Regions from separate parts of the Cobetia sp. 10Alg 146 genome, predicted to be linked through region 1. Evidence: predicted binding sites of a transcription regulator. Region 1 holds the regulator's gene; the other holds the start of a gene.
The links. Region 1 encodes PhoB, which activates phosphate uptake and scavenging genes when phosphate is short. Its sites were predicted from a motif close to TGTCATANNNNTGTCANA; they were not measured.

Region 2: a site for PhoB is predicted at 2,230-2,247, ahead of phbB (acetoacetyl-CoA reductase). Genes of this name have one in related genera too.

Annotation. Positions count from the first base shown of each region.
Region 1 is NZ_JARWKT010000005.1:79,412-86,918, forward strand. It holds gene QD172_RS10385 (HU family DNA-binding protein) at 128-403, opposite strand; gene QD172_RS10390 (FAD-dependent oxidoreductase) at 678-1,862, opposite strand; gene QD172_RS10395 (chorismate lyase) at 1,942-2,661, shown strand; gene ubiA (4-hydroxybenzoate octaprenyltransferase) at 2,692-3,573, shown strand; gene phoB (phosphate regulon transcriptional regulator PhoB) at 3,801-4,490, shown strand; gene phoR (phosphate regulon sensor histidine kinase PhoR) at 4,498-5,793, shown strand; gene cysZ (sulfate transporter CysZ) at 5,899-6,627, opposite strand; gene phoU (phosphate signaling complex protein PhoU) at 6,814-7,507, opposite strand, start outside.
Region 2 is NZ_JARWKT010000013.1:17,255-24,761, reverse strand. It holds gene QD172_RS16980 (DUF349 domain-containing protein) at 1-1,106, shown strand, start outside; gene phbB (acetoacetyl-CoA reductase) at 1,358-2,104, opposite strand; tRNA gene QD172_RS16970 (tRNA-Met) at 2,474-2,550, shown strand; tRNA gene QD172_RS16965 (tRNA-Met) at 2,593-2,669, shown strand; tRNA gene QD172_RS16960 (tRNA-Met) at 2,713-2,789, shown strand; gene QD172_RS16955 (EVE domain-containing protein) at 2,948-3,427, shown strand; gene QD172_RS16950 (tetratricopeptide repeat protein) at 3,548-4,513, shown strand; gene QD172_RS16945 (PatB family C-S lyase) at 5,031-6,194, opposite strand; gene QD172_RS16940 (hypothetical protein) at 6,316-6,741, shown strand; gene QD172_RS16935 (universal stress protein) at 7,140-7,507, shown strand, end outside.

The DNA of each region.
Region 1 (7,507 bases):
AGCCATCGATACCGTCCATGACAAAATGCCACCGGGCCCGAGTGGCGGAGCCGGTGGCATCGATACTGACATCGGGCAAGCATGGCGGGCCGCCACGCCAGCAGGGGCGCGGCGACATGGACCAGACTTACTTGGTCACCGCATCCTTCAATGACTTGCCCGGCTTGAAGGCCACTGTCTTGCTGGCCGGGATGGTCAGGGGTTTGCCTGTCTGGGGGTTCTTGCCGGTACGCGCTGCACGCTGACGCACCGTGAAGGAGCCAAAACCAATCAATGAAACATCGTTGCCCTTGGCGACCGTGTGGGTGATCTCGTCGAGAATCACGTTCAACACCTGACTAGCCTTGTCCTTGGACAGATCCGCACGCTCGGCGATGGCCGCAGCGAGTTCTGGCTTGCGCATGAAAAGCCCTCCTGGTTTGGCATTCTGCACGGGCGGCTCAGCCGCCGATTCATTGTTGTTCTTGCACGGATGTTGTTCTTGCACGGATGTTGCTGCACTTGCTGGCATTGCATGGCGCTTGGGCGATGCGATACCGGGTCCCCCTTTCACGGGGTGAACATCACCGGTAACACGTCGTCCCTGATTCTCGCCTGACGCTCTGTGACGGAAACTTAACTATCGTGCCTGACTACGCTGGCTTCAAGGGGTCTGCGACCATCGGCCATGGCATCGCCTAGCCTAGCAACGGCGGTGCCTGCCGCGCCAGCTCGACTTTCCTGCGAACGGAGGCGCCTGTCAACGCATATCCAATCAAGCGTTCGTTCGCATCGAGAGCGCGTGCATCGAGATCATCTCCCTCGCCCGTGATGTCCCAGCGCGCCACGGCCGTCCGAGGCGGGTAGGCCACGATGGGCAGCGCCGGTGTCTTGACCAGCACGGGCCAGGCCTTCCAGTCGAGCTCGACCGCCTCGCCGCACAGATTGGCGGCCAGCACCCGAGCCGCGGCCTGCAGGGGCTGCACGTACATGGCATTGACCCCTTCGACACTGGCGCAGTCTCCCAGCGCCCAGACATGCGGCCGGGAGGTCGCAAGGTGACGATCGACGCGGATGCCATCCCCGCCAGCACTCAATCCCGCGCCCTGTGCCAGCTTGATGCGTGGCGCGAGCCCCGTGGCCAGCAGCACCAGCGAGCCCTCCACCGCATGACCACTCTGCAGCACCACGCTGACAGGTGCCTGCGTTGCCTTGCCGGCGGTGATGGTCTCGACCATCTCGCCTTGCAGCCGACGCACGCCGATGGCATCGAAGGCCTTGCCAAGTCGCTGGCCGAGCGCCTGGGGAAGCAAGCCATCCAGCGGAGTGTCTTCCGCCGCGACCAGGGTGACCTCATGTCCTGCGGCTTTCAGGTCATTGGCGTATTCACACCCCACCAGACCGGCACCGACGATCACGACACGGCCACTCTCCCCCGCCTCACGCGCTGCCGTCAGCGTGGCGCTGAAGGCGGCGTAGTCATCGAGATCATTGATGCTCATCACGCGCGAGCCGACCGAGTCATCGATGGGGAAGGGTCGCCGCGGCGCGGCACCGAGTGCCAGCACCAGCTCGTCATAGGCCAGGCATTCCTCGCCCAGCCAGACCTGTCGCGCGTGGGTATCGATGCTCGTCACTCGCTGATGGGTGCGCAGCTCGGCGTCCAGTTCATCCACCAGGGCCACGGAGGTCTGCCGTGCCAATGCCCGGGCGCTCATGCCCTTGGCAAAGGCGGTGGACAGCAGAGGCTTGGCGTAATCGTGGCCACTGTCCTGACTGACCAGGATCAGTCGACTGTCCTTGTCACGCGAACGCAGGGCACGCGCCAGGCCAATGCCGGCCATGCCGGTGCCGATGATGACAAGGGTACGAGGGTCGCGCATGGCGCCATCTCCTGAGATCGATCCGAGAGGAAAAGAGGGTAGTCGGGCCCCAGCATACCAGCCTGCCACTGGCGCGGGCATGCTCACGCTGCAGGCCTTGCGGTTCGGGCGTGCTAGACTCGCCACTTGTCATCCTGACAGGGAATTCATCGTGGTCTGTCACTCCCACTCGGCAGCGTTTGCCGGCAAGATCGCCATCCGGGCCATGTCTCGCTCGGAACTCAGCACTCCCTGCGCTCACCAGAGAGCGATGGACTCGGCGGTCCGCCGCCACTGGCAGCCCGCCGCGAGCCTGCAAGGCGTCATGCCGGCCGGCTGGTGGCCATGGCTGTCCTCCAGCGACTCGCTGACCCAGCGTCTCGATCACGCCATGCGCATGCTCGATGGTCAGGGGCTGCGCGTGCGCCTGCTGCTGCAGGACACCGGCCCTGCCCGGCGGGATGAGGCGCGGATGCTGGGTATCGCGCCACGACGCCATGTCTGGCGGCGCGAAGTGGCCCTGTGTCATGGCGATGAGCCCTGGGTGATCGCGCGCTCGCTGGCGGCGCTGGACCTGGCCCATGGCCACCGTCTTTCGACGCTCGGCGAAGGCTCGCTGGGCCATTGGCTGTTCCGCCAGCCTGACCTGACCCGCAGCGCCATCGATGTCAGCCGGGCGCCACTGAGACTTGCCAGCACGCAGCCGCTGGCACGCACCGCCAGCCTGTGGATGCGCCGCTCGATGTTCTCGCACGGTCGCTTCCGGGTACTGGTCCAGGAAGGTTTCACCCCTCGGTTCCAGCACGCTCTGGAACTCTGATTCCCCACTGCCGTTCGATCAGGAGTCCTGATGTCAGCGTCATCCGCTTCCCGCCCGTCCAAACTGGCCGATTACCTCGCCCTGACTCGTCTGGACCGCCCCATCGGCACCTGGCTGCTGATGTGGCCGACCCTCTGGGCCCTGTGGCTGGCGGCCGATGGGCTACCGGACCGCGATACGCTGCTGATCTTCGTGGCTGGCGTCTATCTGATGCGTGCCGCCGGCTGCGTGATCAACGACTACGCGGATCGCCACTGGGACAAGCATGTCGAACGCACCCGGGATCGCCCGCTGACCTCAGGACGCATCACGGAGCGCGAGGCGCTGACCCTGTTCGGTGTGCTGGTCGCGGCCGCCTTCGTGCTGGTGTGCTTCACCAACCTGACCACGGTGCTGCTGTCGATCGTCGCCGTGCTGCTGGCGGCCAGCTATCCGTTCATGAAGCGCTTCCATCATCTGCCGCAGGTGGTGCTGGGTGCCGCCTTCGGCTGGGCGATTCCGATGGCCTTCGCGGCGACGCTTGAGGAGGTGCCGACCTATGGCTGGTGGCTGTTCGCGGCCAACCTGATGTGGACGGTGGCCTACGACACCGCCTATGCGATGGTCGATCGCAATGACGATCTCAAGGTCGGCATCAAGTCCACCGCCGTCCTGTTCGGCCGCGCCGACAAGCTGATGATCGGTCTGCTGCAGCTGGGCATGCTGGCGGTGTTGATCGGCATCGGCCTGCACCTGGCGCTGGGCATCTTCTACTGGCTGGGGCTGGCCGCGGCGGCCGTGACCTTCGTCTGGCAGCAGCGCCTGATTCGCGAGCGGGAGCGTGGCCCCTGCTTCCAGGCATTTCTCAACAACCACTGGTCCGGCCTGCTGATCTTCGCGGGCATCGCGCTGGCGACCTGGCCAGCTGCCTGACCCCTCTTTCCGGCCAACGGGCCCGAGTCCTCATCCGGTCTGCCAGCGACCTTCCTCGTGCGGCGAGGCGTGACATTCACGCCTTGAGAGAGTTGAGGGACTCGCTGGCAAGCCGGGCGGCAAGCTGCCAAGCTGGCGATTGTCATCTCACTGTCATATAAGCAGGTTGTAATCGTCATCGACTTGTCATTCTGGCGCGTGCGCCGACTGCTGCATGGGATCTAGCGATGAGCTCCAAGACCGTACTGATTGTCGACGACGAATCCTCGATACGCGAGATGATCGCCGTCGCCCTGGAAATGGCGGATTACCGCGTGCTGGAGGCCGACAATGCCCAGGACGCCCACGCCATCGTCGTCGATGAAAAGCCCGATCTGCTGTTGCTGGACTGGATGATGCCCGGCACCAGCGGGCTGGAACTGGCGCGCCGCCTCAAGCGTGACGAGACCACCGCGGAGCTGCCGATCATCCTGCTCACCGCCAAGGGCGAGGAAGACAACAAGATCCAGGGGCTCGAGGCCGGGGCGGACGATTACATCACCAAGCCCTTCTCGCCACGCGAGCTGGTGGCACGCCTCAAGGCCGTGCTGCGCCGCACCACGCCCAAGGGCGTCGAGGAGTCGGTGGAAGTCGAGGGTCTGATGCTCGACCCCGCCAGCCACCGCGTGACCGCACACGGCAACTCCCTGGAGGTCGGCCCCACCGAATACCGCCTGCTGCAGTTCTTCATGACCCATCAGGAGCGCGCCTACACCCGCAGCCAGCTGCTGGATCAGGTCTGGGGCGGCAATGTCTATGTCGAGGAGCGCACCGTGGACGTGCACATTCGTCGTCTGCGCAAGGCGCTGGGCGAGGGGCATCAGCACTTGATCCAGACCGTCCGCGGTACCGGTTATCGCTTCAGCGCCCAGGCCTGAGACGCGGATGCGCTACTGGACGAACGAGCTATGGCGGCTGGGCTATCTGGCGGGCGGCTTCGGGCTGGTCGGCGGACTGCTCGGCCTGCTGGGCTGGGGCCTGGCGCTGGGGCTGGCGCTGTACCTGTTCGTCCATCTCAAGCATCTCAAGAGCCTCTACACCTGGCTGATCACCAACCCCCATGAAGAGCCGCCGCCCGGCGATGGCGTCTGGGGGGATCTGCTCGATCGTCTGTATCGCTACCAGAAGGGTCAGCGTCAGGCACAGGAGCGACTGCGCAGCATCCTCAATCGCATCCAGGAATCCTCGGAAGCGATGCGCGATGGCCTGGTGATGCTCGACAACCACGGCGACATGGAGTGGTGGAACAGCGCTGCCGAGCAGTTGATCGGCCTCAAGGCCAGTCACGACCGCGGCCAGCACGTCACCAACTATCTGCGTGACCCCGTGTTCATCGATTACTTCAATCGTCTGGCCTATCGTGAGCCGCTGACCCTGCAATCGCCGCTCTCCGACAACCTGACCCTGCAGATCTCCATCACCCTGTTCGGTGACAACGAGCGCCTGGTGATGGTGCGCGATGTCACCCGTCTCTACCGTCTCGAGGAAATGCGCCGCGATTTCGTGGCCAATGTCTCCCATGAGCTGCGCACGCCGCTGACGGTACTGGCCGGCTACCTCGAGACCTATTCCGACTATGCCGATGACCTGCCCCCGCGCTGGCAGCGTGGCCTGGGACAGATGCAGAGTCAGACCGACCGCATGCAGCACCTCGTCGAGGATCTGCTGACCCTGTCGCGCCTGGAGACCGACGAGCTGTCGGGCGAAGGACGTCGCATCGACATGGCGCAGCTGCTGACGCGTATCCGGGAAGATGCCGAAGGCCTCTCGAAGGAGCGGCATGTCATCACGGTGGAGGTCGAGCCCGGACTGGCCCTGATGGGTGAGGAGCAGGAGCTGAGAAGCGCGATCTCGAATCTGGTTTTCAATGCGGTGCGTTACACGCCGGAAGACTGCCACATCACGCTGCGCTGCCAGAGCACCAGCGAGGGCGTGATGGTCGAGGTGGAGGATGACGGTGACGGCATTGATCCCGTGCATCTACCGCGCCTGACGGAGCGCTTCTATCGCATCGACAAGGGACGCAGCACCGCCACTGGTGGCACCGGGCTGGGGCTGGCCATCGTCAAGCATGTGCTGATCCGCCATCAGGGCCGCCTGGAGATCGACAGCCTGCCCGGCGAGGGCGCACGCTTCCGTTGTCATTTCCCGGTGGAACGCCGCTGCGCGACGACTGCCTGACGGTTGCAGCCCCACTGACACGAACGCCCCGCCGCGCCCTCTGCATGAGGTCACGGCGGGGCGTCGTGGTATCTGCGTTCGTCAACGCTCGCGATAAAGCCTGGCTCAGCGGCGCGGGGCAGGCAGCTGTCGGTAGTGGCTCTGCCACATCAGGACGGCACCCGCCACGGCCCCGGGAATGAACAGCAGGTTGGCCAAGGGCACCAGCGTCAGCACGAACACGGCACCACCGAAGGTCAGTGACGGCCACCAGCGCGCCTTGAGACGCTGCTTCATGTCACCGAAGCTGACCTGATGGTTGTCCATCGGATAGTCCAGATACTGGATCGCCATGCTCCAGGCCGAGAACAGCCCCCACAGCAGCGGTGAGAGCAGATTCAGGCCCGGAATGAAGCCGAGAATGAACAGCGCGATCATGCGGGGAATGAAGTAACCCAGTTTGGCCATCTCGCGCCCCAGCGAGTCGATCCCGATCTTCACCAGGCCACGCTCATCCTCGATCAGGGTGCCATCCAGACGATGCTCGACCTTCTCGGCCAGAATGCCGTAGAACGGCGCCGCGATCAGATTGGTCACCAGGCTGAAGGTGAAGAACACCGCCAGCAACAGACTCAGCACCAGCACCGGCCAGATCAACCAGCTCAGCCATTCCAGCCAGCTGGGTACCTTGAGCATCCAGTAATCGATCCAGCCCTCGAACTGGCTGAACAACAGCCACAGCGTGGCACTGTAGAGCACCAGGTTGATCGCCAGTGGTACGAACACGAAACGGCGTAGCCCGGGGGTATAGACCATGCGGGTCCCGCGGACCAGCGCCGATACGGCATCAATCATGCGACGTCCTCGTCATTTCGTGAAAGGCGGCTGCCCTCGGGCGGCCGGAGCCACACCCTAGCACTACCACCCGTCCCACGCAGCTGTCGGCGCATCGAATGGCAGACGCCCCGCGCTCCGTCGGCGGGACAGAGGCGGGGCGTCATCGGCAGACAGGCGTCAGGCCCCGGGGAAGGGGACTGCACGTCAGGGCTTGTCGAGATCCTGCGGCTGGAGGTCATGGGTGTCGGTGTGACGCACGTCCACGCCCTTGACCAGGAAGATGACGTACTCGGCGAGGTTGTCGGCGTGATCCCCGATACGCTCCAGCGCACGCAGAATCCACATCACGTTGAGCACCGGGGTGATCTGGCGCGCGTCTTCCATCATGAAGGTCATCAGCGAACGCATCGCGCTCTGGTATTCCAGGTCCACCGAGGCGTCCTCACGCAGGACCTTGAGCGCCAGATCCGTGTCGAAGCGGGCGAAGGCGGTCAGCGAGTCACGCACCATGCTGCGCACATGCTGACTGAGGTGACGAACCTCGACCATGCCACGCGGGCTCTGGCCGTTCTCGACCAGCGAGATGGCATTGCGCGCGATCTTGCTGGACTCGTCACCGATGCGCTCCAGATCGGAGGTGGCGCGAATCACGGCCAGCACCAGACGCAGGTCAGAGGCCGCCGGCTGACGGCGCGCCAGCACGCGGGTGCACTCGTCGTCGATCTTCAGCTGCATGTCGTTGACGGCCTTGTCATTGTCACGCACGCGTGTCGCCGTCTCGCTGTCACCCTCCAGCAGGGCCGTGACGGCATCCTGCAGCTGCTTCTCCACCAGACCGCCCATGGCCAGCAGGTGTGTCTTCAGCGCATCCAGCTCGTGATTGAACTGCTGGGATATG
Region 2 (7,507 bases), on a different contig from region 1:
GCGAGCACAACCTTGCCATGCGTGAGGCGCTCTGTGAGCAGCTGGAATCGCTCAATGGACACGCCATGGGCGATGCGGACCCGGACGCCCTGCGCCAGATCCGCGACCGCGCACGCGAAGAGTGGCGCCGTCACACTCCGGTACCGGCAGGCCCGGGCCGCCAGCTGTCGCATCGCTTCGGTGAAGCGCTGACCGCGCTGCAAGGCTTGATCGACCAGCGCGCCGGCGAGATCGCCGCGGCCAAGCAGGCATTGGTGGACGCCGCCGAAGCGCTGGCCGATGAAGACGCTCCGGCACGTGCGCGCGCCGAGCAGGCCAAGGCACTGCAGACCCGCTGGCGGGAACTGGGCCGTGCCCCCAAGGGCGAGGAGCAACGCCTGTGGTCTGCCTTCCGCGCCGCCTGCGACCGCATCTTCGCCGCACGTGATCAGGACCGTGAAGCGCGTGACACGCGCGAGCAGGTCCGCCTCGAACAATGGCAGGCCCTGATCGAGCGCCTCGATAGCTGGGAACCGACGACCCTGGAAGACGCCGCCCAGCTGGACGACGCCCTCAAGGAAGCCGACGCGCTGGGCGCCCTGCCGCGTGGCAAGCGCGGTGACGGCATGCGTCGACGCTGGAATGGCATTCTCAAGCGTCGCGAACAGCGCCTGGATGAACTCCATGCCCAGCAGCTGCGCCAGGAATGGCAGCAGTGGCGCGACCTGCTGGAGCAACATGCCGTCGCCGATGCCAGTGCACGCCAGGGCAATATCGAGGATGTCGAACTCCCCGACTCACCGGCGTTCGACGATGCCAGCCGCCAGGCCAATGCCGCGCGCAACCAGATGCGCCGTGCCGAGCCGGTCAGCGCCAACGCCGCCAATGAGCGCCTCGCGGAGCTGCGTGTCCATCTGGCGATCCTGTTCGAGGCGCCGCTGGGTGCGGAAGACGAATCGCGGCGCCTGACCGTTCAGGTGGCCCGCATCAATCAGCAACTGGGCGAGCGCCTTGAGCGTGATGAGGAACTCGACGAGGTGCTGGATGCGCTGCTGGCCAATGGTCCGCTGGACTGGGAAGCCTGGCAGGCCGAGTTGCCGCGCTTCGATGCCCTGTTCAACCACTGACGGCGTCGGGTCGGCATAGACAGTCAGCTGACCGGCACCCTACGACGACGAAGCCCCCGTCTCTCCTCGAGACGGGGGCTTCGTGGTTTTCACGACAGGAAAAGTGCGCTTGCCCCTCTCCTGTCAGATCCTGGTTCCTGTGAGTGCGCTCTGCGGCCTCTTGTACGCTTGATGGCCTCTTCCGCCCTGCCGGGTTCTGCCACCCTGCGGGTACGTCGCGAGACGCCGGGGCGCATGAGCACGAACGGACATCAGCCCATGAACTGGCCACCATTGATGTCCAGATTGGCACCGGTGATGAAACCGGATTTCTCGTCCGCGAGGAATGCCACCGCGCGAGCGATCTCGTCCGGCTGACCATAACGCTTGACCGGAATCGTCTCGCGGATGGATTCACGAATCTCTTCCGGAATCTTCATGATCATGTCGGTGGCGATATAGCCCGGCGACAGAGTATTGACGGTGATGCCCTTGGTCGCGGTTTCCTGTGCCAGCGCCATGGTCAGACCATGCATGCCCGCCTTGGCGGCCGAGTAGTTCACCTGACCGAACTGGCCCTTGCGGCCGTTGATGGAGGAAATGTTCACGATGCGGCCGTACTTGTGCTCCAGCATGTCATTGATGACGGCACGGCAGGTATTGAAGACGCTATCGAGGTTGCAGTTGATGACTTCGCGCCACTGCTCGTAGCTCATCTTGCGCATGGAGGTATCACGCGTGATCCCTGCGCAGTTGACGAGCACGGCCACCGGCCCGAAGCGCTCGCGAATTTCATTGACGCCTGCCTGACAGGCTTCGAAGTTGTCCAGCTCGATACCGGAAAGCGCGATGTTCTCGAACCCGGCAGCACGCTGTTCCTGCAACCAGCCTTCTGCCTTTTCCTTGTTCCTGTAACCGGCAATCACCTGGTACCCCTGGCTCGCCAGCTCACGACAGATGGCGGAACCGATGCCACCGGTGCCACCGGTGACCCATGCAACGGGTGCTGTTTGCGTCATGTTATTGTCTCTCCCTGTTCCTGGAACGTCCTGTGCCCGCAAGGGAGCACAGCATGGCATTTCGCCGTTGATCGCTCATCGACTGGCTGGCGATCTTCCGGTAACGACAAACACTGACAGGCGTCTCTGACAGCATGGCGACAACCGTGCGCTCGGTGAAGACTGTCACCGCCCTGCGCGAGGCGTGTCACTCTCAGTATGGACAGGATTCCCACGGAAAGTATGTAGCAGATCTCTCACATTGATTGAGGTCAATTCCATCACCCTCGCTCCCCCCCATCGCCTGGCCGCCTCAGGAAAGTCTTCCGGCTGATTACGGGATAACGGTTGACTCAGCACTGTATATCCTTATACTACGCCCCACGTTGATGCGGGGTGGAGCAGTCTGGTAGCTCGTCGGGCTCATAACCCGAAGGTCATCGGTTCAAATCCGGTCCCCGCTACCAGCAAGCGCCAGCAGTTTCGGCACTTGGGAAACAACGTGATGTTGCGGGATGGAGCAGTCTGGTAGCTCGTCGGGCTCATAACCCGAAGGTCATCGGTTCAAATCCGGTTCCCGCTACCAACCTCTGATGCGTCAGAGTTGGAGCAAAGGCAGTACCCAGTGTTGCGGGGTGGAGCAGTCTGGTAGCTCGTCGGGCTCATAACCCGAAGGTCATCGGTTCAAATCCGGTCCCCGCTACCAAGAATTCGAAAGGCCTGATGCCCTGCATCAGGCCTTTTTCGTATGCGTGACATTCCTGTGCGAGGATATCGACGAGGCCAGCGCCCGGCCCTCGTTCCTCCCATTCTCCACGCCCATCCCCTTCACACTCATCACGTCAGTCTCGAAGGAGTGCCTGCATGCGCCACTGGCTGGTCAAGACCGAACCCGACGCCTTCTCGCTGGAAGACCTGCGCCGCGAGTCGCCGGCACTCTGGGATGGCGTGCGCAACTATCAGGCGCGCAACTTCCTGCGCGAGATGCAGCTCGGGGATGTCGTGCTCATCCAGCACTCCAGCTGCAAGGTACCTGCAGTGGTCGGGCTGGCCGTGGTCAGCGAGCTCGCCCTGCCGGACCCGACAGCCAGCGACCCCGAGCACAAGGGCTTCGACCCTCGCCAGATGGCGGACCTCGAGGCCGGCAAGACGCCGCGCTGGGTCGCTCCGCGCCTGCGCTATCTGCGTTCGCTGCGTAGTGCACTTCCCATCGCGCGCCTGAAGGAGAAGCCCGAGCTGGCCGACAGTCACCTGGTCCGCCGTGCCCGCCTTTCCGTCATGCCATTGAGCGAGGACGAGATCCAGTGCATCGCCCGCCTGGCCGGGGACGACCTCAAGCCTTGAGACCCCCGCCCGCGCCAGATGAACCCTGCACATCTTGAACTCGCCCGCCGCGGCCCGCATCATCAAGCCAGCCGGCTCGCGTGCGAGCCTTGAATCGCAGACACTTCCGGGGCATGCATCATGATCATCGATCCCAATACCGGCCAGCCACTGACCGGCAATGACACCACCGCCGCCCAACCACAAGGCGTGGTAGGCGGAGCTGCTGCCAGCGCCCCCCGCCAGGCAGAAGACGCCAACACCTACATCATCGATGTCGACATGAGCAATCTGCAGCAGGTCCTCGAGGCCTCACAGCAGGTACCGGTGCTGCTGGACTGCTGGTCTCCCCAGAGCGAGCATTGTCGCGTCCTGACGCCGATTCTCGAGATGCTGGCTCGTGAATATGCCGGTGGCTTCATCCTCGCCAAGCTGAACGCCGAGGAACAGCAGGACATCGCTGCCCAGCTGGGAGTGCGCTCGGTACCCGACGTCAAGCTGGTCATCCAGGGCGGCCTGGCAGGCAACTTCACCGGCGCCCGCCCGGAAGCCGAGATTCGCCAGTTCCTCGAGCAGCACAAGGTGATGCCTGCTGCCGGTGCCGGCCCCAGCCTCGTCGAGCAGGCCGCCAGCGCACTGGAAACCGGCGACCTGGCGACCGCCAAGGCGATTTACCAGCAGCTGGCGCAGGAATCCCCCGAGACACCGGACTACCGCATCCAGCTCGCCTCGGTCCTGGTCGCCGAAGGCAACGGCAAAGAGGCCCGCCAGCTGCTGGACTCCCTCAAGCCGGAAGACCGCGATGGCCCGAAGGCGCGTGGTGTGCGTGCACGCATCGATTTCATCGCCGAGGCGCCGAGCCCGGAAGAGGTCCAGGCCATGATCGAGCGGGATGACAGCGAGGCCCGCTACCAGCGCGCCATGCGTGATCTTGCCGATGGCCACTACGAGCTGGCGCTCGATGCCCTGATCGGCCTGATGAAGACCGACCGCCAATACGGGGATGATCTGGCCCGCAAGACGCTGCTGCGCGTGTTCGATGCCCTCGGCGCGACCCATGAGCTGACCGTGCGCTTCCGCCGCCAGCTGTTCGCCCTGATGTACTGAGTCGCAGACGGCAACCACCTTCCCACGACAAGGGGCCCCGAGGACGTGAGTTGTCCTCGGGGCCCCTTGTCGCAGGTAGCGGATGAATGTCGTGAAGCGTGTGCGTGCAGCAGGACGGGAAAGGATGCGGATGAGCCCTGGATTCAGCCGCCCCGACGCGTCCACCCTTTCAGCAGTGATGGCCTCGCACGCGCTTCGCGGGCGCTGAGCGGACAGCCAGGCGGGAGCTCTTCCAGCGCGGGCGTGATGGCCCCCGCCTCCTTCGCCCTGGCCAACCGGAGACTCCCGCCCCTGCAACACCATTCTCGACATGCCATCACGCCGGACGACTCAACATCGGCTCGCGCCCAACGAGATGTCTCTGCCAGCTCATGTCTCATCATCATCCCTCCTGAGGATGCCCGCTCACGATGAACGGCCTGCCCTCAGAGTTATCGATAATGATTCTCAATTCAAGGTTTCGCTCGCCACTTCCTGCCAGCATCTCATCGGCGCTTGATCCAGATCAGACATCTGACTACCCCTGCAGCGCACCTTTCAGGCGTTCATCGAGACGCTGCAATGCCTGCTCAAGCTGCTGACGTGTGGTGGCGTAGTTCAGGCGCACGAACCCCGGCCAGCCGAAGTCGGCCCCGTCGGAAAGCGCGACACCGCACTCCTCCAGCAATGTCTGCTGAGGCGAATCGCCCAGGTCGGCCTCACGCATGTCCAGCCAGGCCAGATAGGTCGCCTGGGGGCGCGTCATGCGAACGCGCTCCCAGCCGGCCACATGCGCTTCGAGCAGATCGAGATTGCCGCGCAGCACCTCCAGCAGCTCCTGACGCCACGGCTCTCCCTCACGCCACGCCGCTTCCGTCGCCACCATGCCCAATACATTGGTATCCGGCATCAGGCCACGGGTCGCGGCGACGAAGCGCTGACGCAGGTCCGGATCGGTGATCACCGCACAGGCAAAGGTCAGTCCCGCCGTGTTGAAGGTCTTGGAAGGCGCCCACAGTGTCACGCAGCGCGCCGCCAGGCGCGGATTGAGGCTGGCCAGCGGGATATGCCGCGATGCGGGGTCCACCACCAGGTCGGCATGCAGCTCGTCGGACACCACCAGCAGATCATGACGCTCCACCAGTGCTGCCAGCGCCTCGAGCTCTTCCTCGCGCCAGACACGGCCGGTAGGATTGTGTGGATGGCACCACAGCAGCAGTTCCGTCTCGGGAGTGATCGCGGCTTCCAGTGCCTCGAGGTCCAGCTGCCACAGGCCACCTGGCTCGGCAGGCTCCGCCAATGGCGCCATCTGCGCGATACGCCCCGTCTTCTGCGCAACCTGCAGGAAGGGCGGGTAGATCGGCGTGGTCGTCACGACCCCCGCCCCTTCTGACGTCAATGCCAGGCTGGCGAGATGCAGTGCCGGCACCACGCCGGGCAGCCAGACGATGGCCTCACGCGGTATCTCCCAGCCATAGTGCTCACGGCTCCAGTCGCGCAGACTGTCGTCGAGCCCCTGAGAGGGCTTGGCATAGCCGTAGATCGGGTGAGCAACCCGTTCCGCCAGTGCACGCGTCACGGCCGGCGGCGCGCTGAAGTCCATGTCGGCGATCCACAGCGGCAGGACATCCGCGCCGTAGCGCTCCCACTTCTGGGAGGGATACTGACTGCGGTCAATGGGGGTGATGAAATCGTGCTCCATGTAGAATCTCTCCCGGTGCTGGCCCATGCGAGCCATGAAGACATGAGGCACCACCTGCCGCTCGAACCGCCGGCAACAGGCGGACAACCCCGTGGAATGACTACAGCATAAGGCTTTGTGCATGTCCGAAGACACCTTTTACCCGCAAGCACAACGCGGTCTCCCCGGCCTGTTGCGTGCCTGGCTGACCCATGGAAGAGGCGACAACCAGCGCCTGGCGGTATTGCTGGCCGATACGGCCCGCGTGGCGAAACTGGGGCAGCCTGAGAGCAATCCGGAAGGCGAGCAGCTGGAACGCTGGGCCCATGACGGCGGCGCCCCACTGTGGGCTCCCAAGGCCGCCCTGTTCCTGCTGATGCAGATGCCGGCGCGCCCGCTGCCGCAGGATGAGGACGAGGCCTGCGCCTGGGCGTACTGCTGGATACGCATGCGTGAGCACGAAAGTCCGGATGCCGCACTCATGGCACTGCCCGACCACCTCAGAAAGCCGCTGGCCTGGCCCATGGAAAGCGCCTGGAAGGATCTGACCCACCAGCGCCTGATCTAGCGCTTGTCCCGGTCGCCCCTTGACACATGGGCGCATGCCCTTCCCCGCTGCGACAACGACACCTTCCCCTGCCCCACCTCTGGCGCCCCCCCCCGTCCACAAGCGTGGTGGGGCACTCCAGGCGAACCTCGTTGCCAGCCTGACTGGTACGGCTCGTCTCTGCGGGCATGACTCTCCTCCACATGCCTCCTCCTGAGTGTCTGCCTGACTCCTTCCCCAGGCGCCTCCTGCCGCCCTTTTACGTTTAATCACCGTTTCATGAAGCATGATAAACGCAGGGATTTCTGCACCTGCCGAGGAGTAAAGTGCTTTCAACCGTCCAAGAACGGTAATTCAACAAGAATCCGCTGGCCGAGTCGCCGAGACACAGTGACCGGCAAGCTTCTGGAGAGCTCTCAATGACCACCTCCCTGATTGTCGGACTGGATGGAACGCCGGGCGGCGACAGTGCCATCGCACACGCCAAGCGCGTCGCGACGCTGGTCGGCCCCGAAACCCGCATCATTCTCTGCTATGTCGTCGAATGGTCGCCCTACAGCTTCAACACGCCGGAGGAGAACGCCCAGCGTGCGAGTCGCCGTGAAAGCGAGATCAAGCTGGCACGCGAGCGCGTTCTCGCGCCTGCCATCACGGAGCTCGAGAAGGAGGGGTATCAGGTGGAAGGCCGCGTTCGTCACGGTGACGCCGCCGAGATCCTGAGCCTGCTGGCGCGGGAAGTGAATGCCGAGCAGATCATCGTCGGTCGCAAGGGGGAGAGCATGCGCTC